DNA from 4 places in the Mesorhizobium sp. M0018 genome. Region 1 is predicted to be linked to each of the others. Evidence: predicted binding sites of a transcription regulator. Region 1 holds the regulator's gene; each other region holds the start of a gene.
What was found. Region 1 encodes PhoB, which activates phosphate uptake and scavenging genes when phosphate is short. Its sites were predicted from a motif close to TGTCATNNANCTGTCAT; they were not measured.
Positions count from the first base shown of each region.

Region 2: NKJ81_RS15285 (alkaline phosphatase D family protein) is a predicted target of PhoB. The motif match lies at 3,627-3,643, and genes of this name have one in related genera.
Region 3: olsB (l-ornithine N(alpha)-acyltransferase) is a predicted target of PhoB. The motif match lies at 3,649-3,665, and genes of this name have one in related genera.
Region 4: NKJ81_RS02650 (esterase-like activity of phytase family protein) is a predicted target of PhoB. The motif match lies at 3,872-3,888, and genes of this name have one in related genera.

Region 1 is NZ_JAMYVL010000005.1:151,385-159,137, forward strand. It holds gene NKJ81_RS09140 (ATP-binding cassette domain-containing protein) at 1-163, opposite strand, end outside; gene NKJ81_RS09145 (sugar ABC transporter permease) at 179-1,543, opposite strand; gene xylF (D-xylose ABC transporter substrate-binding protein) at 1,685-2,725, opposite strand; gene NKJ81_RS09155 (ROK family protein) at 3,011-4,255, shown strand; gene phoB (phosphate regulon transcriptional regulator PhoB) at 4,265-4,954, opposite strand; gene phoU (phosphate signaling complex protein PhoU) at 4,971-5,678, opposite strand; gene pstB (phosphate ABC transporter ATP-binding protein PstB) at 5,711-6,514, opposite strand; gene pstA (phosphate ABC transporter permease PstA) at 6,511-7,362, opposite strand; gene pstC (phosphate ABC transporter permease subunit PstC) at 7,366-7,753, opposite strand, start outside.
Region 2 is NZ_JAMYVL010000009.1:169,251-177,003, reverse strand. It holds gene typA (translational GTPase TypA) at 1-1,452, opposite strand, end outside; gene NKJ81_RS15290 (hypothetical protein) at 1,651-1,932, shown strand; gene NKJ81_RS15285 (alkaline phosphatase D family protein) at 1,980-3,554, opposite strand; gene NKJ81_RS15280 (MFS transporter) at 3,833-5,116, opposite strand; gene NKJ81_RS15275 (TetR/AcrR family transcriptional regulator) at 5,199-5,804, shown strand; gene NKJ81_RS15270 (hypothetical protein) at 5,903-6,493, shown strand; gene ppa (inorganic diphosphatase) at 6,509-7,039, opposite strand; gene NKJ81_RS15260 (GNAT family N-acetyltransferase) at 7,156-7,662, opposite strand.
Region 3 is NZ_JAMYVL010000001.1:363,475-371,227, forward strand. It holds gene lspA (signal peptidase II) at 1-161, shown strand, start outside; gene acuI (acrylyl-CoA reductase (NADPH)) at 213-1,202, shown strand; gene NKJ81_RS01780 (PAS domain-containing hybrid sensor histidine kinase/response regulator) at 1,291-3,579, shown strand; gene olsB (l-ornithine N(alpha)-acyltransferase) at 3,729-4,604, shown strand; gene grpE (nucleotide exchange factor GrpE) at 4,741-5,376, opposite strand; gene NKJ81_RS01795 (hypothetical protein) at 5,613-5,816, shown strand; gene NKJ81_RS01800 (fatty acid desaturase) at 5,943-6,965, shown strand; gene NKJ81_RS01805 (DJ-1/PfpI family protein) at 7,113-7,733, opposite strand.
Region 4 is NZ_JAMYVL010000002.1:80,345-88,097, reverse strand. It holds gene NKJ81_RS02670 (ABC transporter permease) at 1-52, opposite strand, end outside; gene NKJ81_RS02665 (sugar ABC transporter ATP-binding protein) at 69-1,595, opposite strand; gene NKJ81_RS02660 (sugar ABC transporter substrate-binding protein) at 1,652-2,710, opposite strand; gene NKJ81_RS02655 (TIM barrel protein) at 2,752-3,741, opposite strand; gene NKJ81_RS02650 (esterase-like activity of phytase family protein) at 3,990-5,468, shown strand; gene NKJ81_RS02645 (L,D-transpeptidase) at 5,615-6,400, opposite strand; gene NKJ81_RS02640 (MATE family efflux transporter) at 6,594-7,753, shown strand, end outside.

The sequences.
Region 1 (7,753 bases):
TCAACGTCGATTTGCCGGCACCGTTGTGACCGAGCAAAGCCATCACCTCGCCCGGGAAAAGGTCGACAGAGGCATCGTCGACGGCGCGAATGCCGCCGAAAGCGATGGAGATGTTGCGCATGTCGATCAGCGGCGTGCCCGTGGGAGCGGTTTTGTCTGCCATGATCGTTCCTCCTCCCTAAACGCGTTTGCGATAGACGGTATCGAGCCACACCGCGAGCACCAGCACGGCGCCGACAACGATGCTCTGCAGCGGTGAATCGATGCCGAGCAGCACCATGCCGGACTGCAGCGACTGCATCAAAAGCGCGCCGAGCATGGCGCCGAGCACTGTGCCGGAGCCGCCGGCGAGCGACGTGCCGCCGATCACCGCCGCCGCGATGACCAGCAGCTCGTCCAACGTGCCCAGCGCATTGGTCGACGAGTTCTGCCTGGCTGACGAGATCGCCGCGGCGATCGTCGCCAGCACGCCCATGATCATGAACACCTTCATGGTCACCCAGCGCGTGTTGATACCGGCAAGGTTGGCTGCTTCCGGATTGCCGCCGATGGCGAAGACATAGCGGCCGAAACGGGTACGCTTGGCGATGAAGGTCATGATCAGCCCTACGGCTACAGCCATCAGCACGGGTATGGCGATGCCATGGGCGATGAACAGCCCGCCTTCGGGAACCGTTATATTGTTGGCCGCCGCATATCTGTTCACGATGCCGACCGGCCAAGGATAGGAATTGGCAAGCCATATGGCGCCCATGATGACAGCGCAGGTGAGGACACCGAGGAACGTCTCGGCCCAGATCGGGCGCAACGGAAAGCGGAACCGCTTGCGCTGCACCCGCCCGTTGAGCAGCATGAACACAACCGCTAGGCACGCGACAATTCCGACGATCCAGCTCCATCGCGCGCCGATCGAACCCGCCGGCCCGCCCCCCATCAGCTGGAAAGTGGCATCAAGCGGCGCAATCGTCTGACCGCTGGCGACCCACCATGCGGCACCCCGCCAGACCAGAAGGCCGCCCAGCGTCACGATGAAGGCCGGCACCTCGAGATAAGCGATGATGTATCCCTGGAACGCTCCGATCAGAAGGCCAAGCGCCAGGCCGATGGCCAGTGCCAGGATCCAGATCCAGGGATTGCCTAATTGCAGACCGATCATTCGCACCAGGAAATGCACCTGCGCAAAGCCCATGACCACGCCGATCAGACCTTCGGCGGAACCGACCGACAGGTCGATATTGCGCATGACGATAACCAGCACCATTCCGGCGGCCATTATGGCCACGGCGGAAGTCTGCACCGACAGGTTCCAGAGATTGCGTGGCGTCAGGAAGGTCCGGCTGTCGAAGTCGAACGGATTGACGCCGAGCCGTACGCTGGAAATGACATGCAGACCGACCCAGATGACCAGCAGCGCGCCGACCATGCCGAGCATGCGCGTGTCGAGTTCGGTTGCCTTGAGAAATCGGGCAACGATGCCGAGCTCGGATTCCCGTGCCCGGTCTGCCGTGCTGTCGACCGGCGTGTTGGACGTCGTGTCGGTCATGATGTTTCTCCCGCCGGGTTGCCGTCTGCCGCGGATGCCGGAAGCAGCCTAGAAGTTATCCGCCGGAAGCGGAAAAACAACTCTTGTTGAAAAACGCCGCGGCGAGCGGCCGCGGCGTTCGGACTTCTCGGAAACGTCGGCTCAGTTGCAGACTGCAACAGTGCCAGCCGTCACGCCGGCGCAGACCTCTTCTTTCTTGATCCAGCCGGCGTCGATGACGACGTTGAGGTTGTCCTTGGTGATGGCGACCGGGGTCAGGAACAGCGACTTGACGGTATTGCCGCCGGGCGTGGTGAAATCCTTCACGCCGGCAATGTCGGTCATCTGCTTGCCGTCGGCCAGCTGCGAGGCGATCTCGGCGGCATTCTTGCCGAGCTCGCGCGCATCCTTCCACACCGACACGGTCTGTGTGCCGAGCGCGATGCGGTTCAGCGCGGCGTGGTCGCCGTCCTGGCCCGAAACCGGAACCGATCCGGCCAGCCCTTGCGCTGTCAGCGCGGCGACGACGCCGCCGGCAGTGCCGTCATTGGCCGCGACCACGGCATCGACCTTGTTGTCGTTGGCGGTCAGGAACTGTTCCATGTTCTTCTGAGCGTTGGCCGGCAGCCAGCCGTCGGTATAGGCCTCGCCGACATTCTTGATCTTGCCGCTGTCTATTGCCGCCTTCAGCACCTCCATCGAACCGGCAAACAGGAAATCGGCATTCGGATCGGAACCCGAACCCTTGATGAAGACATAGTTGCCTTCCGGCTTCACCTTGAAGACTTCCCGGGCCTGCATGCGGCCGACTTCCTTGTTGTCGAAGGTCAGGTAAAAGACGTCCTTGTTCTCGATCAGCCGGTCGTAGCCGACAACCGGAATACCTTCGTCCAGCGCCTTTTGCACGGCCGGCCCGATGGCCGAGGCGTCCTGCGCCAGGATGATCAGTGCGGTGGCGCCCTGCGAGATCAGGCTCTCGACGTCGGTGAGCTGCTTGCCGGGGTTGGACTGTGCGTCGGCGGAAATATACTTGTCGCCTGCGGCCTCGATGGCCGCCTTCATTGCGGCCTCGTCGGTCTTCCAGCGCTCTTCCTGGAAGTTCGACCAGGAAACGCCGATGACCTTGTCTTTAGCCTGCGCCACCGACGCCAGCGCCAGCGTCATGGCGACACCCGCCAGAATGGCGGTCGTGAATTTCTTCATCATATCCTCCCTGCGCCGCGTACGGCGTGACCAATTGGCTCAAAGACCAGCTTAGAAGCTCTAATTTTTTCGAGCCTCGAAAAAATACTGGCCCGATCTCCGGCTGCTGTCAACATCGATTCTGATGGATTTTGATGACTCTGCGAGTTTTTTCGAGCGTCGGAATAAACGATGACAGCGCCACCTGCATCTGACACTATTTGCCTCATCCGACACTATTTGTCGGACATTACCGACGGCTTCCGGTTCATGAGCGGCCGCGGCAACCGGGAGGAAAGCAAAACAATGTCGGTCGGAATCCGCCATGACGATTTGCGCCGGCGCAACCGGGCGATCGTGATCTCGGCGGTGCGCCGGGCCGGCCAGCCATCGCGTACTGAGATCGCAGCTACCACCGGCCTCAGTCATTCGACCATATCGGCGATTTCTTCCGACCTGATACGGGAAGGCATCCTCGCCGAGAGCAAGCCAAGTGAGCCCGTTTCGTTGAAACGCGGTCGTCCGCAAGTCGGCCTCGCCCTCAACCCGGAAGCGGCGGCGGTGCTGACCGTGGTGTTGTCGCTGAATTTCCTTTCGGCCGCCATTATCGACTATACGGGACAGGTGGTCGCCGAGGAACAGCGCCGGCTGGACACGCTGACTATGCCGCGCGACGAGCTGATCCGTGAATGCATGGCCATCGTCCGGCGCCGGCTGCAGGATCCAGATCTTGACGTCCGCAGTGTCGCCCGCATCGCCCTGGCGATTCAGGGCATTACCGACTCCCCTGCACGCGCCATGCTGTGGTCGCCGATCACGCCGCAGACCGACATCGCCTTTGCCGACATGCTGGAGGACGAATTCGGCATCCCGGCAACGGTGGAGAACGACTGCAACATGATGGCGGTGGCTTTGCGCTGGCGCAATCCGGATCGCTATCGCGATGACTTCATCGCCATCCTGCTTTCGCATGGCATCGGCATGGGGCTGGTGCTGAAGGGCGAACTGTTCACCGGGACGCATTCCTCGGGCGGCGAATTTGGCCACATGATCCATCGTCCGGGCGGCGCGCTCTGCCGTTGCGGGCGGCGCGGCTGCATCGAGGCGTATGCCGGCAACTACGCCATCTGGCGCAACGCCAGGCAGATGAGCGAAGACAGCGAACCGGTCGCCGACGTCAGCGACGCCGACATGCGCGCACTGGCGGCCCGGGCGCGCGAGAAAGATGGGCCGGAACGCGAGGCCTACCGCAAGGCCGGCGAAGCGCTGGGTTTCGGTCTCGGCTCGCTGTTCGCGCTGATCGATCCGGCACCGGTCGCGATGGTCGGCGCCAGTGCCGCCGCCTTCGATCTGATCGAGCCGGCCTTGCGGAAGGCAATCGCCCAGACCGCCGGCGGCCAGCATTCAGGCTCGATCTCCTTCGATACAGAGCCGAACGAATTGCCTCTGATCCGCGAAGGCTGCGCGATGCGGGCGTTAAGCTTCGTCGACCAGGAGATTTTCGCGCCGGGCGCGCAAATGAGGCCCAGCGTCAGAAAGAACGTAGCCTGACCAGGCGGGTCAATCTTCCCTGATCGCATAGCCGGCGCCGCGGATGGTGCGGATGACATCCGGCATCCGGCCGTTGTTGACGGCTTTGCGCAGCCGCCCGACATGCACGTCGACGGTGCGTTCGTCGATGTAGATTGTCTCCCCCCAGACATTATCGAGTAACTGGCTGCGCGAGAAGACACGGCCCGGATGCCGCATCATGAACTCGAGCAGCCGGAATTCGGTCGGCCCGAGCCTGATTTCGCTCTTCTTGCGATAGACCCTGTGCGATTCGCGATCGAGCACGATGTCGCCGACCTTCAGCACGCTGGACAGCACTTCCGGCTTGGCGCGCCGCAGCAGCGCCTTGACCCTGGCCATGAATTCCGGTGTCGAAAACGGCTTGACCAGATAGTCGTCGGCGCCGGTCGAAAGACCGCGCACCCGGTCGCTCTCCTCGCCGCGCGCGGTCAGCATGATGATCGGCAGCCGCTCGGTTTCGGGGCGCACCCGCAACCGACGACAGAGCTCGATGCCGGAAACCGCTGGTATCATCCAGTCGAGCACCAAAAGGTCGGGCACATTCTCCTGCAAACGGATCTCGGCTTCGTCGCCGCGTGTCACCACCTCGACCTGGTAGCCTTCGGATTCGAGATTGTAGCGGAGCAGCACACCCAACGGCTCCTCGTCCTCCACCACCATTATGCGTGGTGCGATCATCGGCTGGGCACCCCCATCATGTCACCGGTGCGGACATTGTCGTTTCGTCCTGCTTCGGACGATTGACCGGCAATTGCTCGCCGGTCAGCACATAATACGCATTTTCGGCGATGTTGGTGACATGGTCGCCGATCCGCTCCAGATTCTTGGCGCAGAACAGCAGGTGCGTGCAAGCGGTGATGTTGCGCGGATCTTCCATCATGTAGGTCAACAGCTCGCGGAACACGGACGTGTATTTGACGTCGATGCGCTCGTCGGCGGCACGCAGCTTGGCCAACGCGGCCGCATCGCCTGCAGCATATTCCTCGATGACACCCTGCACCTGGATGAGAACCAGCTGCGCCATCGCGTCGATGGAATGCGACAGGTCCCGCGGCGTGGCGCTGAGGCCGACCGCACTCACGCGCTTGGCGATATTCTTGGCAAGGTCGCCGATGCGTTCGAGGTCGCCCGCCATGCGGATCGCTCCGACCACATGGCGAAGATCGTGGGCCATCGGCTGGCGTTTGGCGATCAGGGTGATGGCGCGGTCGTCCAGTTCGCGTTGACGCGCATCCATGATGGCGTCGTCGGAAACGACGCGTTGCGCCAGCACGTTGTCGGAATTCAACAGCGCCTTGGTCGCCCCGCCGACCATCGAACCGGCGAGGTCGGCCATGTCGCGGATCAGCTTGCTGATCTGCTCGAGATCCTCGTCGAAAGAAGCGACTGTGTGTTCGCCCATGGTCCTGTCCTCATATGCATGATCGGAACGGCTCAGCCGAAGCGGCCAGTGATGTAGTCCTGCGTGCGCTTCTCGCGGGGCGACGTGAATATCTTCTCGGTCCGGTCGAACTCGACCAGTTCACCCAGATACATGAAGGCCGTCTGGCGCGACACGCGCGCCGCTTGCTGCATGTTGTGGGTGACGATGACGATCGTGTAGTCGGCTTGCAATTCGTCGATCAGTTCCTCGATCTTGGCAGTCGACAGCGGGTCGAGCGCCGAAGCCGGTTCGTCGAGCAGAATGACTTCCGGCTTCACCGCCACGGTGCGGGCGATACAGAGCCGCTGCTGCTGGCCGCCGGACAGGCTCAAGCCGCTGGCGTTGAGCTTGTCCTTGACCTCGCTCCACAGCGCGGCGCGCTTCAACGCCTGTTCGACGCGGCCGTCCATCTCGGACTTGCCGAGGTTCTCGTAAAGCCTGACGCCGAAGGCGATGTTCTCGTAGATCGACATCGGGAACGGCGTCGGCTTCTGGAACACCATGCCGATCTTGGTCCTGAGGAGGTTGAGATCCTGCGACCGGTCGAGAATGTTCTTGCCGTCGAGCAGCACCTGGCCCTCGGCCGTCTGTTTTGGGTAGAGCTCATAGATGCGGTTGAACACACGCAGCAGCGTCGATTTCCCGCAGCCCGAAGGGCCGATGAAGGCCGTGACGCTGCGCTCGGGCAGCGACAGACTGATGTCCTTCAGCGCCTTGCTCTGGCCGTAGTAGAAGTTGAGGTTCTTGACCTCGATCTTCGTCTTCTCGGCGACCGTTTCGGCCATCGTCATGTCTGGGGACAACATCTGTGTCATCTGTCCTCTCTGCGTCCGGTAAGGCTGCGGGCGAGGATGCTCAAGCCCAGAACCGTCAGGGTGATTATGAGTGCGCCGGTCCACGCCAGTTGCTGCCATTCCTCGTAAGGGCTGAGAGCGAACTGGAAGATGGTCACCGGCAGGCTGGCCATCGGCGCGTTGATATTGCTGCTCCAGAACTGGTTGTTGAGCGCGGTGAAGAGCAGCGGCGCCGTCTCGCCGGAAATGCGTGCTATCGCCAGCAATATGCCGGTGACGATGCCGGACAATGCGGCGCGGTAGGCGACCGAACGGATCACCACCCAGCGCGGCGCGCCGATCGCGGCACCGGCTTCACGCAACGCGTTCGGCACCAGGTTGAGCATGTCTTCAGTGGTGCGCACGACCACCGGAATGACCAGGATGGCAAGCGCAACGGCGCCGGCAATGGCCGAGAAATGTCCCATTGGCCGCACCATCAGCTCATAGACAAACAAGCCTATGATGATCGACGGCGCCGACAACAGGATGTCGTTGATGAAGCGGACGACGGTGGTGATGCGCGAAAAGCGTCCATACTCGGCCATGTAGGTTCCCGCCAGCACGCCGACCGGCGTGCCGACGACAACGGCGATGATCGTCATCAGCAGGCTGCCCGCGATGGCATTGAGCAGGCCGCCGGCCTCGCCCGGTGGTGGCGTCATCTCGGTGAAGACCGCGAGCGAAAGCCCGGCTGTGCCCTTATAGACCAACGCGCCGAGAATGAGCGCCAGCCAGGCAAGCCCGATGCCGGCGGCGACGACGCAAAGCGCCATCATCACCGAATTCCTGGCTTTGCGGCGGCTGTGGAGCGATGAGGATGTCGACATCGGTCAGGCTCCCGTACGGGCGTCGATCCGCATCAGCATATAGCGGGCGGCGGCGAGGATCAGGAAGGTGATGACGAAGAGGATCAGGCCGAGCGAAACCAGCGAGGAGGTGTAGAGGTCGCCGTCGGCCTCGGTGAATTCATTGGCGATGGTCGCCGAGATCGTCGTGCCCGGCGCGAACAGGGAGGCACTGATGCGATGTGCGTTGCCGATGACGAAGGTCACCGCCATGGTCTCGCCGAGCGCCCGGCCGAGGCCAAGCATGACGCCGCCCATGATGCCGATGCGGGTATAGGGAATGACCACGCGCCGGGTCACTTCCCAGGTCGTGCAACCGATGCCATAGGCCGATTCCTTCAGCACCGCCGGCACCGTATCGAAGACGTCCTTG
Region 2 (7,753 bases), on a different contig from region 1:
GTTGGTACGGCCCGGCAGCTCACCCTTGTAAGGTTCATAGGCATGGAACAGCCGGTTCATCACAGCGGTGCCGCGCGTGTCGGTCAACAGTTCCGACTGGTAGCCGATCAACCCGCGCGTCGGTGCGTGGAAGACGATGCGCTGGCGATTGCCGCCCGAAGGGCGAAGCTCGACCATCTCGGCCTTGCGCTCCGACATCTTCTGCACGACGACGCCGGCATGCTCCTCGTCGACGTCGATGACGACTTCCTCGACCGGCTCCAGCAATTCGCCGCTATCGCCCTTCTGCATGACGACGCGCGGCCGCGACACGGCGATCTCAAAACCTTCGCGGCGCATCGTCTCGATCAGCACGGCCAGCTGCAATTCGCCGCGGCCGGAAACGAAGAACGAATCCTTGTCAGGTGATTCCTCGATCTTCAGCGCGACATTGCCTTCGGCCTCGCGCAGCAGGCGGTCGCGGATGACGCGGCTGGTCACCTTGTCGCCTTCGGTACCGGCCAGCGGCGAATCGTTGACGAGGAAAGACATCGTCACAGTCGGCGGATCGATCGGCTGCGCGTGCAGCGGCTCGGTCACCGACAGGTCGCAGAAGGTGTCGGCGACAGTGCCTTTCGACAGGCCGGCGATGGCGACGATGTCGCCCGCCTGCGCCTCGTCAATGGGCTGGCGCTCGAGCCCGCGGAAAGCAAGGATTTTCGAGATTCGGCCGGTTTCGACCTGGGTGCCGTCATGGTGCAGCACCTTGACCGCCTGGTTGGATTTCAGCGTGCCGGATTCGATACGGCCGGTGATGATGCGGCCGAGGAAAGGATTGGCTTCCAGGATGGTGCCGATCATGCGGAATAGGCCGGGATGAACGGTCGGCGCCGGCACGTGCTTGATGACGAGGTCGAACAGCGGCGCCAGAGCCTGGTCCTTCGGACCTTCGGGGTTTTCCGAGACCCAGCCGTCGCGGCCTGAACCGTAAAGGATAGGGAAGTCGAGCTGCTCGTCGGTAGCGTCAAGTGCTGCAAAAAGATCGAACACCTCGTTCACCACTTCGACGTGGCGGGCATCTGGCCGGTCGATCTTGTTGATGACGACGATCGGCTTCAGTCCAACCTTGAGTGCCTTGCCGACCACGAATTTGGTCTGGGGCATCGGCCCCTCGGCGGCGTCGACCAGCACGATGGCCGAATCCACCATCGACAGAATGCGCTCGACCTCGCCGCCGAAGTCGGCGTGGCCGGGCGTGTCGACGATGTTGATGCGGGTGTCCTTCCAGTCGACCGAGGTCGCCTTGGCCAGGATGGTGATGCCGCGTTCCTTTTCGAGGTCGTTCGAATCCATGGCGCGCTCAGCGACGCGCTGGTTGTCGCGGAACGAGCCGGACTGTTTCAGAAGCTGGTCGACGAGGGTGGTTTTTCCATGGTCGACGTGCGCGATGATCGCGATATTGCGGATTTTCATGTTTCGGTCTCGGGAGCGTTGCAGGCAGCAGGCCAAAAGGCGCTGCCTCTTTCGGTTGGGCGGCTCATACAGGGTTTTTCGCAATTGCGAAAGAGGAGGCGAGCCACCAAATAAAGTCACCAAATCTTAAATGTCTTGGTGTGAAGTGGAATTATTAACCAAGGCGGAACCTTTCATGGTCCGGACAGTTCGAATTTCATGATCGAGATAGGCATCAAACTCCGGCCGATTTTGGCATGTACCGCGCTCGCCGTCCTCCTCGCGGCCGGCGCGGCGCAATCGGCGGCGTCGTTCAAGGAGACGCGGTCTGCTTTGCCGTCCGACAAGCCGTCGGCGGAGCAGCTTTTTGCCGATGCTCCCGATGGCGTCGATCCGGTGGTGACCGGGCCGGTCAGCGCCGCCTTCAAGCAGCGGCAGCAAAATGCCGGATGCGACAGCGCCGTCTGGCCCAACATTCCCGTCGTCTGCTATCCCGATTGATATACGTTCCTACCCTCGGGCTGGCCCGAGGGTAGTGGCGCCGTCGCTCACGCCGACCGCACCGGATCAAGCGTGACCTTGTAGAGTTCGCTGTCGTCGCGATCCATCAGCCGCACCGTCAACTGTTCGGTGGCGCCATCGATCTCGACGAGCCCGAAGAACTGCAGGCCGGCCGAAGGCGCCAGGTTTTGACCCTGTTCGGCAGTTGGTGCCTTTATGAACTTCAGCTCCGGGCCGAATGTCATATCGAAACCATTAGGCCCGAACGTCCCGGAATGGATCGGACCCGAAACGAATTCCCAAAACGGATCGAAGTCCTGGAACTGCGCCTTGTCCGGATTGTAGTAATGCGCGGCTGTATAATGCACGTCTGCGGTGAGCCAGACAGTGTTGCTGATACCCGCATTCTTTATATAGCGAAGAAGGTCGGCAATTTCCAGCTCACGCCCTTTGGCCGGGCCATTGTCGCCATTGCTGACCGCCTCGGCCCCTACCTTCTTGGTGCCGTCGTTCCAGACGACGAGGCCGAGCGGCATGTCGGCGGCGATGATTTTCCAGGTTGCGTTGGAATTCGCCAGTTCACGCTTCAGCCACTTGATCTGCTGTTCACCGAGGATGCGCGATTGCGGCGTCATCGTCTCCTGCATATCCGGACCGTTGGGGCCGCGGTAGGAACGCATGTCGAGGAAGAACACGTCGAGCAGCGGACCATAGGCGATCTTGCGGTAGACGCGGCCGGGCTCCGACGGCTCGTAACGGATCGTCGTCATTTCGTGGAAGGCGCGCGCCGCACGTGCCGCCAGCACATGGATGGATTTTTCAGTGTAGCGATCGTCGGCGCTCAGGTCCTTCGAGTCCGACCAGTTGTTCAGCACCTCGTGGTCATCCCACTGATAGAAGGTCGGACAGATGGCGCTGAGCGCCAGCACATGCCTGTCCATCATGTTGTATTTCCACTGCGCCCGGTATTCGTCCAGCGTCTCGGCAACCTTGCGCTTCTCGTCGATCAGCACTTTGTTTTTCCACTTGCCGCCGTTGGGCAGGTCGACCTCGTCCTTCATCGCACCATCGGCATAGATCGTATCGCCCGAATGCAGGAAGAAGTCGGGCGTGTGCTTGGCAATGGTGGCGTAGGTCTTCATGCCGGTCTCGTCGATGCCCCAACCTTGGCCGGCGGTGTCGCCCGACCAGGCAAAGCGAATGTCGCGCTTCGAGGCAGGTGCCGTGCGGAAGCGGCCGACGACCGGCTCGGAAACGGCGTTGATGTCGGCAAGATCGGCCGCGACCATGCGGTAGAAGATGTCCTGGTCGGAGGCGAGATCGGTAAGCAGCCGCTTCACCGTATAATCGCTGGCCGGCGAGGTATCGAGCGGCGCGAGGCGGACGGCATTGGTGAAGCTTTCGGTCGGCGACACCTCGAACATGACGCGCGACGGCCGGTCGGTGCGTGTCCAGACCATGCCGCTGGTGGCGTCGACGTCGCCGGACTGGATGCCATGGGTGAAAGCCGGGCGCTGATTGGCGCGCGAGTAATAGGGGAGGGCGAGGCCCGAGGCGCCGACCAGGCCAACGGCGCTGGCCGACGTGACGAAAGCGCGCCGCGTCATCGAAATCTTGTTCATGGCTGTCTCCTGGATGGCGTTGAACGTCGCCGCCAAGCTCCAGCTTCAATGTTTCAGGCACATTTCGAAACGATGAAGGTTTGATAACAGTGAACAGGCTGGCGAATCTCCCCCTCGAGGGGGAGATGTCGCCGAAGGCGACAGAGAGGGTCGTCTCGGATGGAGCACCGACCTCTTGCGCCTGCGATAAGGGGCCGAGCCCCGTTGGACCGACCCCCTCTGTCCGCTTCGCGGCCATCTCCCCCTCAAGGGGGGAGATTAGCACGGCCGATTGCGCCCTACGCCGCCTGCGGTTCCGGATCAAACGCCGGGCGGCTGGTGTTGATCAGCAGCGAGATGCAGGCGGCGGCTATTGCCGTCATACCGGCGATCAGGAAGGCAAGCTCGTAATTGCCTTGCAGCTCGCGCATGGTGCCGCCGAAGAAGGCCGCTGTCGCGGCGCCAACCTGATGGCCGGCGACGATCCAGCCGAAGACGATCGGCCCGCTGCGGTCGCCGAACGCCTCGTTGGAAAGCCTGAGCGTCGGCGGCACCGTGGCGATCCAGTCCAGTCCGTAAAACACCGCGAAGATGATCAGGCTGGTCGCCGAGAAGCCGGAATAGGGCAGATAGATCAGCGACAGGCCGCGAATGCCGTAATAGACGCCGAGCAGCTTGCGCGGGTCGAAACGGTCGGTGAGCCAGCCCGACAGCGTCGTGCCGATCAGGTCGAAGATGCCCATCATCGACAGCAGGCCTGCGGCCTGCACTTCGCCGATGCCCATATCGCCGCAAAAGGCGATCAGATGCGTGCCGACCAACCCGTTGGTGGTGAAGCCGCAAACGAAGAAGGTGGCGAACAGATACCAGAAGACGCGCGTGCCGGCGGCGCGGCGCAGCGTGCTCAATGTATGCGAAAGGAAATTGCCTTGCGAGGCTGGCGGCACCGGCGGCACGTCGTCGGCATCGGCGCCATAGCGGACCATGCCGATCGACGCCGGGCGCTCCGGCACCAGCATATAGACCAGCGGCACCAGGCAGGCGGTGGCCACGGCAATGGCGATGGCGACCGGCTTCCAGCCGCCCGACTGGGCGAGCGAGGCGAGCAGCGGCAGGAAGACCAGCAGCCCGGTGGCACTGGACGCCGACATCAGCCCCATCACCAAGCCGCGATTGGTCTTGAACCAGCGGTTGACGATGGTCGCGCCGAGCACGGTGGCGACGGCGCCCGAGCTGACGCCGGAAAACACGCCCCAGGTGAGGAGCAGATGCCACGGTTTGGTCATCAACAGGCTGAGCGCGGTCGATCCCGACATCAAGAGCAGCGCGGCAAGCAAGGTGCGGCGCAGCCCGATCCGCTCCATCAGCGCCGCGGCAAACGGCCCGGTCAGGCCATAGAGGAAGATGCCGGTGGCCGCCGCCAGCGACACCACGTCGCGCCGCCAGCCGAAACTGTTCTCCAGCGGCAGCATCATGACTGCCGGCGCCGAACGCAGGCCCGCTGCGATCAGCAGGCAAAGGAAGATGACGGCGACCACGACGAAAGCGTAGCGCTGGCCAAACGGGCGGGATTGAGCTATCATGTTACTGACCGGTACGTTGCAGGAGCGCGAAACATACGTACCGACCGGTAACATTGTCAACCAGCTAATCGGCAGACCAGGCATGAAAAGCATTGAACCAACGATCAAGGCCAATGACGCACCGCCGCCTCGCGCCGCCGAACGGATTCTCCAGGTGGCGCGCGATCTGTTCTACCGGCAAGGCATCAGGGCGATCGGCGTCGACGAGATCGTGCGGCGTGCCGGCGTCACCAAACCCAGCCTCTACCGCAGCTTTCCGTCCAAGGACGAGCTGGCCGCATCCTACCTCCGGCACTATGACCTCGAATTCTGGGAGCGTTTCGACGAGGCGGTGGATGCCCATCCCGGCGATCCGCGCGCGCAGATCGTCGCCTTCCTGACGCGTGTCGGCAAGCGTACGCAAAGGCCCGACTATCGCGGCTGCGGCATGACCAATGCCGCGGTCGAATATCCCGAACATGGCCATCCGGCCCGCGTCGTGAGTGAGGCCAACAAGCAGGAACTGCGCCGCCGCCTGCGCGCCATGGCGGCGGCGATGGGCGCCGGCGACGCCGAGACGCTGGGCGACGGGCTGCTGCTGCTGATCGAGGGCGCCTATATTAGCGGCCAGCTGTTCGGTGCCGGCGGACCGGCGCAGTCGGTGGCCCGCAACGCCGATCTTCTGATAGAGGCAAGTTTGAAGAAATAGTGTTCCGTTTTGCCAGACCACTGTGCGCAGCCTGACTTCCTCTAGGCTGCTGCTAAATTTGACGGTACGCTGCGCCCCCCGAACTGAGTTGTTCCGCCATGCGCGCTCTCTTGATCCCGCTTGCCCTCGCCGGTTTCTGCCAGGCGGCCCGGGCCGGCGACATATCCAGCGTCTATACCGATCTCGATTGGGAGAAGGACTGCGTCACCTATGCCCAAGCGGAAGAAGGCGACGGCGACTGGGCCGATCTCGCCTGTTCGGGCTACCGCGGCTACCCGGTGCTGGTTTCCTACGACGACGCGCGGGAATCGCTGTTCTACGGCTTTCCACCTGGCGACATGACCACGGTCTGGGAAAGCTTTTCCGGTCTCAATTCGGCTGGACCCAAGGTCGAGTGGCGTATCGAAACCAACGGCAAAACTGCCATTCCGTTCGCCGTCATCCATCGTCGCTCGATCAGCGATAGCGAGGGCGAGAACAAGTCGACGGAAGTGCTGATTGTGGCCAAGGTTGCCCAGCCTGACGCCCACGAAGGCTGCACGATCGGCCTTGTGCTCGCCACCGGCAATCCCGCCGCCAACGATCAGGCGCGCAAGCTTGCCGACGAGAAGGCACGCACCTTCGCCTGCGGCAAGGACAAGCGTGAGGTGCTTGGCGACGCGCCCGCTTTCGGCCGCGTCGACAACTGATTATTTGCCCGACAATTACTTGCGCCTGGCCCGCTCGATTGCCTCGACGATCATCTTCTTGGCATAGGCCGCATCGTACCAGCCTTCGATCTTGACCCATTTGCCGGGTTCGAGATCCTTGTAGTGCTCGAAAAAGTGCTGCACTTGCTGGCGGGTAATGTCGGGCAATTGCGTGTATTCGTGGACGTCCTCGTAGCGCAAGGTCAGCTTGGGCGAAGGCACCGCGATCACCTTCTCGTCCTGGCCGGCATTGTCCTCCATCACCAGCACGCCGATCGGCCGCACATTGATGACGCAGCCTGGCACCAGCGCGCGCGTGTTGCAGACCAATACGTCGATCGGGTCACCGTCGCCCGACAGCGTGTGTGGTACGAAACCGTAATTGCCGGGATAGCGCATCGAAGTGTGCAGGAAGCGGTCGACGAACAGCGTGCCGGCCTCCTTGTCCATCTCGTACTTGATCGGCTCGCCGCCGATCGGCACCTCGATTATGACGTTGACGTCCTCGGGCGGGTTCTTTCCGCTGGCAATCGCTTCGATACGCATCGCTTTATCCCTCTCTCGATTGCAGATCGATAGCGGGCGACGGCGAATGGTGCAATGCGGCGAATGGTACGGGGAGATCGTCCTAACCGAAAACCGGCCGGATCATGCGCTGGCCGTCATTCCCAGACGAAAGCGACCTTCTTCAGCGCCTTCTGCTCGAAGATCTCGACGCCTTCGGCAACATCGCGGCCACCGGCGCCGGCATAGAAGGCAAGTGCGTTCTGATTGTCTTCCAGCGCCCAGACCACCATGCCTTTCAGGCCATGGTCGGCCAGCCGTGCCCGCGCGGCCGAGAACAGCCGGCTGCCGAGCCCGATGCCTTGATATTCCGGCCGCAGGTAAAGTTCGTAGATCTCGCCCTGCTGCCTGAGTTCGCGGGCGCGGTTCTTGCCGATCGTCGCATAGCCGGCAATTTTGCCGCCGATTTCGACGACCAGGACGGTGGCAGCGCGGCGAATGGCATTCGCCCACCAGTCGGCGCCGCGGCGGTTGATCATCGATGTCAGCGTGCGGTGCGGGATGATGCCCGAATAGGCGCCGCGCCAAGCCTCGAGATGCACGTCGGCGATGGCGGCTGCATCGCGCGGTTCGGCTTTCCTGATGTCGATGCTCAGCGTATTCATGATTGGTTAACCATAAACCCGCCGCGCCCGATTGCAAGAGTCCGGTCAACCGCCGCGATGCTTTCACACAGCCGGACGGTGCGTCCTTGAG
Region 3 (7,753 bases), on a different contig from region 1:
ATCGCGCAATCTACGGTCATGTCATCGACTATGTCCTGTTCCATACGCCGGTCTGGTCCTTCGCGATCTTCAACCTCGCCGACGCCTTCATTTCGGTTGGTGCGGTGCTGGTCGTCTTCGACGAACTCATTGGCTGGCGGCGCGGAGCGTCGAGCGATTGACCTCACTCGCCTGGCGCCACACATTCTGATCTGCAAGCCCGAGGAGAAAAAATGCCCGAAACCTTCAAAGCCATCCTCGTTTCGCGTGACGCCGAGAAAAACCAGTCGGTCGCGGTGACCGAGCTTACCGAGGCAGACCTGATGGAGGGCGACGTCACCGTCGCGGTCGAGGCGACGACGGTGAACTACAAGGACGGTCTTGCAATTACCGGCAAGGCGCCGGTGATCCGCCACTGGCCGCTGGTGCCGGGCATCGATTTCGCCGGCACCGTCATCTCGTCTTCCAATCCTGACTGGCGCAAGGGTGACAAGGTCATATTGAACGGCTGGGGCGTCGGCGAGACGCATTTCGGCGCCTTTGCAGGGCGCGCCCGCGTCAAGGGCGACTGGCTGGTGCCGTTGCCGGACGGCATGAGCCCGCATGATGCGATGGCGGTCGGCACCGCCGGCTACACCGCCATGCTTTGCGTCATCGCGCTGGAGCGCCACGGCATCGTGCCCGATCGCGGCCCGGTGGCGGTGACCGGCGCTGCCGGTGGCGTCGGCTCGGTCGCGGTCTCGATCCTGTCCAGCCTCGGCTATCACGTCATCGCCTCGACCGGCCGTGCTGCCGAAAGCCCCTATCTGATCGACCTCGGCGCCGCGGAAGTGATTTCACGCGACGAGCTTGCCCAGCCCGCAAAACCGCTCGCCAAGGAACGCTGGGCCGGCGGCGTCGATGCGGTCGGCAGCCACACGCTGGCCAACGTTCTATCGATGACCTCCTATGGCGGCGCCGTTGCCGCTTGCGGCCTCGCCGGCGGCATGGACCTGCCGGCAAGCGTCGCGCCCTTCATCCTGCGCGGCGTCTCGCTGCTCGGCATCGATTCGGTGATGGCGCCGAAGGCGGTCCGCCTCGAGGCCTGGCGCCGTATCGGCGCCGATCTCGACCACGCAAAGCTTGCCAGCCTTTCGACGAGCATCGGCTTCGACGGCATCATCGGCGCCGCGCATGACATCGTCGAGGGTAAGATCCGCGGCCGCGTGGTGGTGGATATGTGAGCCCCCAAGGGAAAAAAAAGAGCGCGACCGGTAAAATTCGAGCGATCAACCACAACCTTCGATAAGCTCTGTCTGGCAGGATTTCCGTATGATTGCGGAACCCGGCATCAGAGAGGCGGAACCAGCCGAACGGGCCGACGGGACGGCCCCCGCGGCGCCAGGACGGCAGCTTGTCGCCGCGCCACCGCTGGCGCCGGAACTGCCGGCCTCCAACCGCGAAGGCCTGCCCTTCCTGACGCTCGTCGCCATTGTCGTGCTGGCAGGCTTTTCGCATCTGACCGGGGCGCCGATCTTCATCACTATCGGCCTTTTGGCGACAGCCATCGCCGGGCTCGCCATGCATCTGCGCAACAGGCGCACCGAGCGCCGCGCGGTGGCCCTGCTCGATGCCACGACCGCCCGCAGCCGCGCCGAAATAGAGACGCTGGCCGACCGCATGTGGGAGATGCAGGAGAGCGAGGAGCGCTTTCGCGGGCTGATCGATGCACTCGGCGATCTCGTCGTCCATCGTGACCGCGACGGCCACATTGTCTACGCCAACAAGGTTTTCGCCGACCTTGTCGAAACCGACCAGCGCGACCTTGCCGGCAAGACCCTGGCCGAACTAGGCATCGATGTCGGCATCGTCCCCGACGCCGCGTTTTCCGACCATGAATGCCTGAGTTCCACCGACGTCGCCATTCGCACGCCGGACGGCCCACGCTGGTTCTCTTGGATCGAGCTGTCGGTGCGCGACAAGGACAGCGGCGCCGTTTCGCATCGCGCCATCGCCCGCGACATCACCGCTCGCAAGCGCGCCGAATCCTCGCTGATCACCGCCCGCGAGCGGGCCGAATATGCGAGCCAGGCCAAATCGCGCTTCCTCGCCACCGTCAGCCACGAGATCCGCACGCCGATGAACGGCATCATGGGCATGGCCCGGCTTCTCGCCGACACCAGCCTTTCGCCCGAGCAGCGGACCTATGTCGGCGCCATCTCGACCTCGGCCAGCGCGCTGCTGGCGCTGATCGAGGACCTGCTCGACTACTCCAAGATCGAGGCCGGCCGCTTCGATCCCGAACCGCAGCCGATGTCGGTGCGCGAGATCGCCGACAATGTCATCGAGCTTTTGGCGGCGCGGGCTTTTGCCAAGGATATCGGCCTCGGCTGTCATGTCGAACCCGACGTGCCGCAGCTGATCACCGCCGACCCCGGCAGGGTCAGGCAGGTGCTGCTCAATCTCATCGGCAACGCCGTCAAGTTCACCGACAGCGGCGGCGTCCTGGCAAGCATCGCCCGCGTCCGCACCGAAACCACCGACCGCATCCGCTTCACCATCACCGACACCGGCCCCGGTCTGCGCGAGGAGGACATGGAGCGCATATTCGCGGACTTCGAACAGGCTGACGGCACCTCGACCCGTGCGCATGGCGGTGCCGGCCTCGGTCTCGCCATTTCCAAGCGCCTGGTGACCGCCATGGGCGGCACTATCTCTGTGTCGAGCCGGCTTGGCCAGGGGTCCGAATTCGTCTTCGAGATTCCCGCTATTTCCGCCGTCGAGGCGCCGCAGATCCGCCAGGACGCGCTGTCGGGCCGGCATGCCGTGATCGTGTCGAAGAACCTGGTCGAGGCCGAAGCCCTCGCCCGCACCATTCGCGCCAATGGCGGCACGGTCGATCTGGCCACCGCCGCAGCCCAGGCCACCCCTTTCGCCGAGAGCTGCGACGTGCTGCTGATCGATGCTGCCATGGAGCAAAGCGACGGCAGGCTGCTCAGGCGCCTGCGCCAGAGCGGATTTGCCGATTGCGAGGCAGTGACGCTGATTGCACCGACCGACCGTGGCATGCTTGGCGAGTTCCGTGCCAATGGTTACGCCACCTTCCTTGCGAGGCCGGTGCGCGGCGAGACATTGCTGCGCGTGCTTTTGACCAGCCACGCGCCGGTCATCGCCGAGCCGCAACTGCAAAGGCGCGGCGCGCAGGCGGGGCACGCCATTGGCGCCCGCCAGCAGGGCCTGTCGGTGCTGATCGCCGAGGACAACGACATCAACGCCATGCTGGCCCGCGCCACGCTGCTGAAGGCCGGGCATCGCGTGAAAGTGGTCGGCAACGGCAAGGCCGCCGTCGAGGCGGTCATCAGCACCGGCCACAAGCACCGTTACGACGTGGTGCTGATGGACTTGCATATGCCTGTCATGGACGGCCTGGACGCCATCGCCGCCATCCGCCGCCATGAGGAGGAGACCGCGGTGCCGCCAGTGCCGATCATGGTGCTGTCGGCCGACAGCCAGGAAAAGACCCGCCACGCCGTGCTCGCTCACGGTGCCAGCGGCTTCGTCACCAAGCCGCTCGACCCCGATGCCCTGGTTCATGCGGTCGAAGGGCAAGCGGCCGCCTGAGGCACAACATAGACGGTTGATAGATTGCCCAGCCGACGAAGTATTGCCCGCAGAGCCGTATCACGGTACTGTCACAATCCTGTTGCACCTACACCGTATCCCCGTGCCAAGAGGGATGGCTCGAAGGAGAATCACTCGTGCATACAGTCATGCCGGAATGTGATGCTCGGCCGAACGCCAGCGGGCCTTTGCTCGTCGGCCGGAACGCCGATGCCGTCATAAAAGGCGCATCGCTCGGCCGCATCGGCAATCTCGAAGTGCGGCTCGCCCGCAACGAGGCCGAGATCGCTGCCGCGCAGGAAGTGCGCTACCGGGTGTTCTACGACGAGCTTGGTGCCAGGAAGGACCTGTTCCAGATGCAGGACCGCCGCGATGCCGATCGCTTCGATCCCCTCTGCGATCATCTGCTGGTCTTCGATACTTCGCTTTCCGGCCCCGAGCATCGCCGCATCGTCGGCACCTACCGCCTGCTGCGGCAGGAGATTGCCGCGGCCGCCGGCGGCTTCTATTCCGAAGGTGAATTCGAGCTGACCAAGCTCATCGCGCGGCATCCCGGCCAGCGCTTCCTCGAGCTCGGCCGCTCCTGCGTTCTGCCGGAATACCGCTCGAAGCGCACCATCGAGGCGCTGTGGCAAGGCATCTGGGCCTACATCAACCATTACGGCATCGGCGTGATGACCGGCTGCGCGTCGTTCCACGGCACCGTGCCTGCGGCACATGCCGAGGCGCTGACCTATCTTGCCCACCACTGCCGGACGAATTCATCCTGGGACGTGCGCGCCGTCGCCGGGCGCTATTGTTCCATGGATCTGATGCCGATCGAGGCCGTCAACACCAAGGCGGCGATCGCGGCGATGCCGCCGCTGGTCAAGGGCTATCTGCGCGTCGGCGCGCGCATCGGCGACGGTTGTGTCATCGACCGTGAATTCTCGACGGTCGACGTGTTCGTGGTGATGCCGGTCAAGGAGATCGGTGCCCGCTACGTCAATTATTATGGCGGAGAAGCGCAGCGGTTTGCGGCCTGAATAGGGCAGTAGGGGAGTAGGCGGAGAGAAGGCAAGGGCCCGAGTAGGCAATTGCTCTACTTTACCCGACGTAGCGCTATTCCCTACTCCCGTACTGCCCTACTCCCGTACTGCCCTATTCCCCTACTCCCCTAACTTACGCATCTTTCTCAGCCTGCTCGTTGACCGGCCCCGGCTCCACCGGCGCTTCGCTTGCGACATGCTTGGGGCCGCCCTTGGCGACGCCGACCATGGCCGGCCGCAGAACACGCTCGCCGATCGAATAGCCGGGCTGCACGACCTGCACGACTGTGTTGGCCGGTACGTCGGGATTGGGCACCTCGAACATCGCCTGGTGGAAATTCGGATCGAATTTCTCGCCCTCGGGCTCAAGCTTCTTCACGCCGTGGCGTTCCAGCGCCGACAGCATGGCGCGCTCGGTGATCTCGACGCCGTCGATCAGCGCCTTGAAGCCGGCATCGCCCGACGCCTTGGCCTCCTCCGGGATGGCATCCAGCGCACGGCGCAGATTGTCTGACACCGAAAGCATGTCGCGGGCAAAATTGGCAACCGCATAGGCGCGCGCATCGTGGACGTCCCGCGCGGTACGGCGACGCAAATTCTCCATGTCGGCCGCGACGCGCAGCGCGCGATCCTTCAGCTCTTCGTTTTCCTTCAGAAGCCGCACAAGCGCCTCATAGTCGCCGTCGACGCCACCTTCCCTTGGCTCCGCGGCAGCCTCGGTCTTCTCGGCTTCATCGGGCGCGCGTTCGTCTTTTGCCTGGTCGCTCATCGCCGTTTCCCGTCATTTTCGAATGGTGTGGATTTGCGCCCGATATCGAGGTTTAGCGGCCAAAAATCAAGGGGCAAGCGATACTGCAGCCGCTGTCGCTGCTTGATGGCGGACGGCGCAGACCTTTCGATTTTAATTCAAACTTTACCGTACCCGACGGCTTTGCTTGCCGGGACACTACAATGCGGGAACCATTCCTCCCTTGGAAGAGTTTCGAAGCCGACACAGGATTTTGGATGATGCCCCGCAGGAATGGCGAAAAACGCGACGGGCTCGCCGCCGATATCCGGCGCCAGCTCGGCACCGAGGCGACCAAGCGCTTTCTGCGCACCTTACCGGCCTTCCGCACGGAGTCCGATATTCCCGACCGTCTGAAGGAATTGCTCGACCGCCTGGACGGCGTCGAAGCCAAGGTGGTCGCAGGCGGGCGCCGTCGGTAGACACCGTCGCCAGCAACGCGACCTGCGATTGCGGCCGCAATTCCTCGCCATCGCGCGACATTTACCCGCAGTAACTTTGCGTGATCTCCGCCTTGCGGCAGCGCGCCGCTCCGCCTATGTTTCATGATGAACATGATTTCCCCCGAAGCTGTGGCAAACAGCAAGCGCGCCTGGTTGAAGATCCTGTCGCGCTATAAAAAGCCCGACAGGCGTCGCAGCGCCGTCGAACTCGCCATCACCCTCATCCCCTTCGCCACGCTGTGGGCACTGTCCTCGGCCGCTTATGCCTATGGCCATTGGTGGGGTCTGGTCCTCATCCTTCCGGCAGCCGGCTTTCTGGTGCGTATCTTCATGATCCAGCACGATTGCGGCCACGGCTCCTTCTTTGCCAACCGCTATGCCGACGACTGGATCGGCCGCGTGCTTGGCGTGTTGACGCTGACGCCCTACGATTGCTGGCGCCGCGCCCACGCAACCCATCACGCCAGCGCCGGCAATCTCGACGAGCGCGGCACCGGCGACATCAAGACACTGACGGTCGCTGAATATCGGCAACTGTCATGGCGGGGCCGGCTCGCCTATCGCCTCTATCGCCATCCGCTGGTGATGTTTGGCCTTGGCCCGATATGGATCTTCATTTTCGAGCAGAGACTGCCCTTGGGCATGATGCGGGGCGGTTTCACCCCCTGGGTGTCGTCGATGTCGACCAATCTCGCCATCGCGGTCATCGCCGCGCTGCTCATCTGGTTCGTTGGCCCCGGCGCGTTCCTGGTCGTGCATTTGCCGATCGTCATCCTCGCCGGATCGGCCGGCATCTGGCTGTTTTATGTCCAGCATCAGTTCGAGGAGACGGAGTGGACAAAGGACTCCGAGTGGGAATTCCAGCACGCTGCCCTGCACGGTTCGTCCTATTACGACCTGCCGCCGGTGCTGAACTGGATCACCGGCAATATCGGCGTCCACCACGTGCATCACCTCTCGGCCAAGGTGCCATGCTACCGGCTTCCGGAAGTGTTGAGGGACTATCCGGAGCTGCGTGAGATCGGCCGCGTCACACTCCTCGACAGCCTGCGCTGCGTCAAGCTGGCGCTGTGGGACGAGAGTCGCAGCAAGCTGGTATCGTTCCGCGAAGCGCGGATGGCCGTGTAAAGCATACCGCCGCACCTAAAGCGCGTTGCGCTCGACCGGCCTCATGCGACGCGCTTTAGGTTGTCGTTTATGCATGCCGTTATCGCAAAACCGCTGACACTTTTGCGCGACATGCGTTAGGGGTGCGGCGGGCTCCACATTCCGAGCTTAAGCCGCCCGGCGCTGGTCGCGCATCAGGATCTCGCCCTGGCGGATCTCGGTGCCCAGCACTTTCAGGCATTCGCGCATGAAGGCGGCAAGGCCCGGCCAGCCCTTGGCCGACACAAGATTGCCGTCGACATGGGCGCCGGTCGGCGCAACATCGATATAGATGCCGCCGGCCAGCGTGACTTCCGGCTCGCAATATTGCAGCGCCGCGACTTCCCTGCCGCGCACCACGCCGTCGACCGCGATCAGGATCTGCACGCCGTGGCAGATGGTGAAGATCGGTTTTCCCGTCTCATGGAAATGCCGCACCAGCGCCTGCACGCGCTTGTCGATGCGGATATATTCCGGCCCGCGCCCGCCCGCCGCGTAGACGGCATCGTAGTCGGCCGGATTGACCTCGGAAAACGTCTTGTTGAGGATGTAGTCGTGGCCGAGCTTTTCCGTATAGGTCTGGTGGCCCTCGAAGTCGTGCAGCGAGGTCTTCAGGATATCGCCGGCCTTCTTGTCGGGGCAAACGACATGGACGGTGTGGCCCACCGCATGCATGGCCTGTTCAAAGACGAAAATCTCGTACTCCTCGCTGAACTCGCCAACGAGCATCAATATCTTCTTGCCAGCCATACCCGGTTCCTCCCTTGTGG
Region 4 (7,753 bases), on a different contig from region 1:
GCAGGAAATCTGCCCTTGGGCGCGCTGCTGTGTGTTGGGCTATATCGGTCATCCGCTGGTCCTGTCCGTTATGCACCGGCCCGATGGCCTTGCGCCTTGCCGGTCTCAATCTCCGTTTGGGGTATGGCGTGCGCGGCGATCGCGTGTTCGCTGAGACTTGCGCGGTCCAGTTCGGCGGCGACCGTGCCGTCGCGCATGACCAGCACGCGGTCGGCGACCCGGATCACCTCGGGGAGTTCTGACGACACGACGATTACCGAATGGCCTTCGGCGGCGAGTTCCTCGATCAGGTGGTAGATCTCCGCCTTGGCGCCGACATCGATGCCGCGCGTCGGCTCGTCGAACAGAAGGATCCGCGTTCCCGCCGCCAGCCAGCGGCCGATGATCGCTTTCTGCTGGTTGCCGCCGCTGAACAGGCGGATCGGCCGGTCGAGCAGGAACGGCCTGAGATTGACCCGCTTCATCTTCTCGGCCGCGACCCGTTTCAGCCTTTTGTGATCGATGACGCCGCGCGGCGCGAACACGCCCATCGAGGCCAGCGCCATGTTGCTGGAGATCGACCGCAACGGCACGATGCCTTCGCGCTTGCGCTCCTCCGGCACCAGGCCGATGCCGGCCGCGATGGCGTCGCGCGGACTGGAAAGCTTTACCGCCTTGCCGTCGATCTCTATTGCGCCTGATGAGGCCCGGTCGGCGCCGGCCAGCAGCCGCAGCAGTTCGGTGCGGCCGGACCCGACCAGGCCGGCAATGCCCAACACCTCGCCGTGATGCAGGTCGAACGAAACGTCACGGACCTTGGTTGCCGAGGCGAGGCCACGCACGCTCAGCCTGATCTCGGGGGAAGCATGCGAGCGGTGTTGTTCCTGGGCAAGCTCGCGGCCGACCATCATCGAAACGACGGCCTTTTCCGACACCTGCGCGAGATCGACGGTTTCGACCACAACGCCGTCGCGCATGACAGTGGCGCGCTCGCAGATGCCGAACACCTCGTCCAGCTTGTGCGAGACATAGATGACGGCGACACCGTCGCGTGCCAGACCGGCAATGACTTCCGCCAGCCGTTCGAACTCGCTCGGCGTGAGGCTCGACGTCGGCTCGTCCATCGCCACGATCCTGGCGCGGTCGAGCAGCGCCCGGGCGATCTCGACGATCTGCCGCTGCGCCACCTTCAGCGAGCCAAGCGGGGCTGCCGGATCGATGGTCGGGTCGATGGCGGCCAGCGCTTCCGCAGCGCGGCTTTCCTGCTCGCGCCGTGCGACGAAGACGCCGCCGCGCGTCAACGGATGGCCGAGGAACATGTTCTGGGCGACGCTGAGGCGTGGCACCTGCTGTAATTCCTGATGGATCATCGCCACGCCCGCGGCGCGTGCGGCGACCGGATTGTTCAGCGTCACCGGCTTGCCGTCGATCAGCACGCTTCCCGCCGTCGGTCGGTAGACGCCTGACAGTATGCGCAGCAGCGTCGATTTGCCGGCGCCGTTTTCACCGAGCAGGCCATGGATCTCGCCGGCGCCGACCGAAAACGACACGTCGCTCAGCGCCCGCACAGCCGGAAACTCTTTGGAAATGCCCTCGAATTGCAGCCGCGCTGACATTGCTTCGGTTCTCCAGGCAAGGTGCCGACCCAAGGCCGGCACCTGCCGGCCCTGCTCTACTGGCCCGCTGCCGCGTCCTCGAGCAGCGCCTTGCGCACGGCGTCGCCGGCGCCAGAGTAACGGTCGGCATTGTCCTTGGTGATCAGCGCCTGCGGCGTGGCGACGACGCGCGGCAGCTTCTGCCCGGCCACCAGCCGCAGCGCAGATTCCAGCGCCACCTCGCCGGTCAGCACCGGGAACGAATCGACGGTGCCGGTCAGCTCGCCGGCGCGGATCGAGGCATAGGCGTCGGAGATCCCGTCGGTGCCGAAGACCGCAACCTTGTCCTGCAGCCCGGCAGCCTTGACCGCCTCGACGATGCCCAGCGCCATGCCGTCATTGTTGGCATAGAAGCCGATCAGATCGGGGTGCTGTTGCAGGATGTTGGTGGCCGCGTCGTAGGAGGTCTGGCGATCCCAGTTACCGGGGACGCTGGCGACGACGTCGAACTTGCCGGCCTCGGTGATCGTTGTCTTGAAACCATCGGTGCGCTGGACGGCGGCGTAGACGCCGGCCTGGCCTTCGACGATGGCGACCTTGCCGCCGTCCGGCCGGTTCTTGATGAACCATTTGGCGACGCGCACGCCGTTGTCGCGCTGGACATTACCGACATAATGCTCGGCCTGCGGGATGACCGCGTCGTTGACGTTGACCACCGGCACGTTGGCCGCCTTGGCCTGTTCCATGATCGGCTGCAGGTTGGAGTCGGTCTGCGGCGAGACGAGCAGCACGTTGTAGCCCTGTGTGACCAGGCCTTCGGCGATGGTGAGCTGACCGAGCTGGTCGCCCTCGCTCTGCGCTGCCTGGTAGACGACGGGCACGCCGGTGCGGTCGCCGAACGACTTGTAGCCCTCTCCCAGCGAGCGCCAGTATTCATTGGTCAGCGTCTTGGAGACCGCACCCGCCTTGGTACCCTCGGGCAGCTTGGGGAACGCACCGAACCTGGCCTCGAGCTGCGACCAGTCGATGCGATCCTTCTCGGTGTCGGAATTGAGCGGCGCGAGGTCCGCGGAAAAAGCCGAGCCGATGGACAGCGCCATCAGGGCAGCGGCAGCGGTGGCAAGTAGAAATTTCATGATCTTCCTCCCTTGTTGAAAAACGGTCTATGCCGCCGGCCTCAGCTGTCCGGCCCGAGCATGGCTTCCTGGATGATGGCCTGCGAGGCGACCGCGTCCTGACGGTCGACGGCAGTGGACAGCCGATTGTCCTTTTCCAGCCGATCGACGAAGCGCAGCATGCGCTTGACAGTCGCGATGTTGACTTCGCATTCGTGGACCGGGTCGAGCCCGGTCATGTCGGGGAACGTGTCGAAGTAGATGGCGCCGGCATAGCCGTCTCGACGGATCTGCCTGAGCAGCTCGATCGTCTGCAGCGTATGCACGGCCCCGACCATCAGGCCGTCGTCGCGCTTGGCGTAGCCGTCGTTGAGATGCACGCCGAGCAGCTTGCTGTGTCGCGCCACGAGTGCTGCGGCAAAGGCCGGCTGCTCGTCGGCATAGAGCACATGGGCGAAATCGAGCGTCACGCCGAGATTTGGCAGGCCGATCTCGCGGATCGCCAGCAATGTAGTCGCCGCATCTGGCATCAGGCTGTAGGAGCGCGGCTCGTTGGGTTTGTATTCAAGGCTGATTTGGCAGCCCGGATCATGCGCCGCAACTTCACGAATGCCATCGATTTCGTGTTGCCAGAGCGCTGCGTAGTCCACCTGGAAGGCATAGTCGAAGCCATCCTGCCCGAGCCACAAGGTCATCAGGCTGGCGCCCGCCTCGCGGGTGGCGTCGATGCCGGCCTTGGTCAGGTCGATGGCTTCGCGGCGAATGGCAGGATCCGGGTTGGTGAAGGCGCCGAGCTTGAAAGCCGGATTGGAATAGTAGCGCATGGCGAAACCATTGATGGAAAGCCCGATATCGCCGAGTTTGCGCGCTATTTCCGCAGGCTTTTCATCGACATGGTCGGGGTAGTTGAGGTCGAGATCGGTCAACTCCGCAACCTTCGCCGCACGTGCCGCCATTTGCAGCATGGACGGTTTGCCGACAAGATCGGGCCACTCGGACTGTGGCCGCGAGGCAAAGGAATTGAGGCGGGTGGCGAAACGATAGGCAGTCATCGGGGACCTTTCATTGTCATAACTTTACATTATAACGATTATTTGTAAAGTCGTTAATTGCTCGCTCGGCGACGACGAATTCGCCATACCCAGGCCAGTTGCGACCATGGGGGACAAGCGAGCGCGGCACTGTCACGCAAGTATCATGTTCGCGTCCTAGATCGCTTCTCCGAAGGCTTTCGCGGCATCCTCGATGCCACGCGGCGCTTTTTCAGATCCCGGCAGCTTTGTCTCAAAAGAGGATATCCATGAAAAACCTGCACCGAACCGCGTCCCTCGCCGTCGCGCTGGCGATGTTCACCGCCTTGACCCCGGCCTTGGCTGAAAACGCCGCGACCGTCGGCGGCGTCAGCTTCGTCAACAAGGGCCTGGTCGGTGTCGGCCGCATCCCGGCCAGCCAGAAGGACAAGTTCGGCGAGACGTTTGGCTCGGGCTCGGGTATGTCGATCGACGCTGCCGGCTGGACGCGTGGCGCCGATGGCTATAAGGGCTCGCTGTGGCTGCTGCCGGATCGCGGCTACAATGTCGTCGGCACCACCGATTACCGTCCGCGCCTCAACACGATCGCCCTCGAGTTCGCGCCGATCGCGCCGGGTGCGGCACCGGCCACCGGCCAGGAACAATCGGGCCTCACCGCGACGCTTGCCGACACCATGCTTTTGACCGACGACAAGGGTACCGACGCAACCGGCCTCGATCCGCTCAACGGCGTGCGTGCCGCGACCGACGACATGCCGATCCTGCCCGAAGCCAACGGCAAGCTCGCGCTCGATGACGAAGCGATCGCACGGCTGCCCGACGGCACGATGTTCATCTCGGACGAATACGGTCCGAACATCTACCGCTTCTCCGCCGATGGGCGTCTGATGTCGGCAACGCAGCCGCCGGCGGCGCTTGTCCCGATGCGTCACGGGACGCCAAACTTTGCTTCCAACAATCCGGGACCTGGCGCGGCAGACCCAGATCCGAAGGATCCCGAAACCGGCCGTCAGAACAACCAGGGCCTCGAAGGCATGGCGCTGACGCCGGACGACAAGTTCCTGATTGCCGTGCTGCAGTCGGCCCCAAGGCAGGATGGCGGCGATTCCGCCTCGACGCGCCAGAACACGCGCGCGCTGGTCTACGATGCCTCGGATCCCGGCCAGCTCAAGCTCGCGCATGAATATGTCGTGCCGCTGCCGGTGTTCACCGATGCCAAGGGCAAAACCAAGATCGCCGCGCAGAGTGAAATCGTGGCGCTGTCGGACAAGACCTTCCTGATGCTGGCGCGCGACAGCGGCAATGGCCAGGGGCTGAAGGGCGACACTTCGCTCCATCGCGAGATCAGCGTCGTCGATGTGTCGGCGGCAACCGATATCGCCGGCACAGAGTTCGACAAGGACAAGCCACTGGCACCCAAGGGTGAGCTCGATCCATCGGTGACGCCGGCCAAGCTGACGCCGTTCATCGATATCAACGACAAGTCCGAGCTCGGCCGCTTCGGGTTGCACAATGGCGCGCCCAACGACCGCAACAACCTTTCGGAGAAATGGGAGGCGATGTCGGTGGTGAGCGTCCTCGATCCAAAGCTGCCCGACGACTATTTCCTGTTCGTCGCCAATGACAATGACTTCCTCACGCAGGACGGCTTCCAGGTCGGCGCGGCCTACAAGGCCGAGGATGGCGCCGATGTCGACACCATGTTCCTGGTCTATCAGGTCACGCTCCCAGGCCTCGCCAAGAAGTAGCGGCACCCACTCAGGCGGACGCGCGGAACGCGTCCGCCTGAGCTGGCGCGATTGAGCGGTCGTGCCCTTCAGTTGCGGCTCGCCCGCGCAAGGACGGTGTCCTAGTGCGTTGCAAAACCTGCGACTGACGATCCAGTCGAAGGCACTTACCTCAACATCTCCGCGTCCTTTGGCACGCCGGCATCGATCGGCTCGGCCGTCCTGTTCGACACGGCGGCGATCTTCCCGGCGGCCGACAGGTTCGGGCGCACGAAGACCGGCGCGACGCCGTCGACGCGGCTGTAGAGGTCGATAATGTCCTGATTCATGAAGCGCACACAGCCGGAGGAAGCGTTCTTCCCAATGGAATCCCACTCCGGCGTGCCGTGCAGCCTATACATCGTGTCCTTGCCGTCACGGAAGAGATACAGCGCGCGGGCACCAAGCGGGCTCTGCGGGCCGGGCGGCATGCCGTCCTTGTATTTCGCCAGTTCCGGCCGGCGTTGGATCATTTCCGGCGGCGGCGTCCAGACCGGCCACTTCTTTCTCGCCTGAACCACGGCGCTGCCGGTCCATCCGAAACCGGCCTTGCCGAGGCTGACGCCATAGCGAATTGCCTTGCCGCCGTCGCGCACCAGATAGAGGAAGTGCTCGGAAGTATCGACGACGATCGTGCCGGGTTTTTCTCCAGTCGGGTCGGCCACGATTTGCCGCACGAATTTCGGATCGACCTTGGCTACCGGGATTGCCGGCAGTTGATAGCCCTCGTCGATGCGCGCGGCATACATGCTTGCGGCATCGCCGAAAGCCGGATCGCTTGGTGCCGCGGGCACCGGCGCCGCCACGTCCGTCGTAGTGCACGACGAAAGAGCCACGGAGGCCGCGCCCAGAGCGGATGCACCAAGAAAGGCGCGCCGGTTCAGGCGCTCAAAAAACAACGGAATATCGGACATGAGCCCCCCGGCTTACCCATGAGATCCAGGAAAATGCGGCCCCACGCGTGCGGGATCAATATACGATTCCGGAAGGTTTGAGAAATGCTTAGATCAAGGCACACCAGGCGGAATTTGCAGCGCCGCATCGACCTCTCCCGTTAAATCGGCAATCATTGCGGACTCAAGACAAGCCTTCGCCGAGTTGCCTGCCATGGACGACAACATGCCCCAGCGCCGGCAGACCGGCGACCTCACCAGTGGGCCTATCCCGCGCACCCTTTTGCTGTTTGCCCTGCCGGTGCTCGGCTCCAATGTGCTGCAGTCGCTCAACGGCTCGATAAATGCCGTGTGGGTCGGCCGTTTCCTCGGTGAAGCGGCGCTGACCGCCACGTCCAATGCCAACCTCGTGCTGTTTCTCATCCTCGGCACCGTCTTCGGCATCGGCATGGCGGCGACCATCCTGGTCGCACAATCCGTCGGCGCTCGTGACCTGCCCGAAGCCCGGCGCATCGTCGGAACCAGCGCCACCTTCTTCTTCCTCGTCTCGGTGGTGTTCGCGGTCTGCGGCTGGATCTGGGTCGATGCGATCCTCGATGCGCTCGGCACGCCGGCCGACGCGTTGCCGCTGGCGCGCTCCTATCTGCGCATCATCTTCCTCGCCGTGCCGATGATGAACCTGCTGTCCTTCGTCATGACGGTGCTGCGCGGCGCCGGCGATTCGCGCACGCCTTTCCTGTTCATGGCGCTGGCCGTCATGCTCGACGTCGTTTTGAACCCGTTGCTCATCCTCGGCATCGGCCCGTTCCCCGAACTCGGCATCGCCGGCTCGGCCACCTCGACGCTGATCGGCCAGACGGTAAGCGTGGTTGCCATCCTGATCGTGCTTTATGCGCGCAAGCACCCGCTGCGGCTGGCCGGCCCTAATCTCGCTCTGCTGCGGCCGGACCCGGCGCTGCTGCGCATCGTCGTCTTCAAGGGCGTGCCGATGGGCCTGCAGATGATCGTCGTTTCGGCCGCGGCGCTGACGGTGATGGGCATGGTCAACTCGTACGGCTCGCAGGTCGCGGCTGCCTACGGCATAGCCGCACAGCTCTGGACCTATATCCAGATGCCGGCGCTCGCCATCGGCGCCGCGGTGTCGTCCATGGCGGCGCAAAATGTCGGCGCCAGGCGCTGGGACCGGATTGGACGCATCGCCACCTCCGGCGTCGGCTTCAACCTTGTGCTCACCGGGATGCTCGTCGCGCTGCTGTTCGTATTCGATCGCGCGGTGCTCAGCCTCTTCCTTGGCAGCGACAGTGCAGCAATCGACATCGCCACTCACATCAACAAGATCGCGTCGTGGTCCTTCATCCTGTTCGGCATCACCAT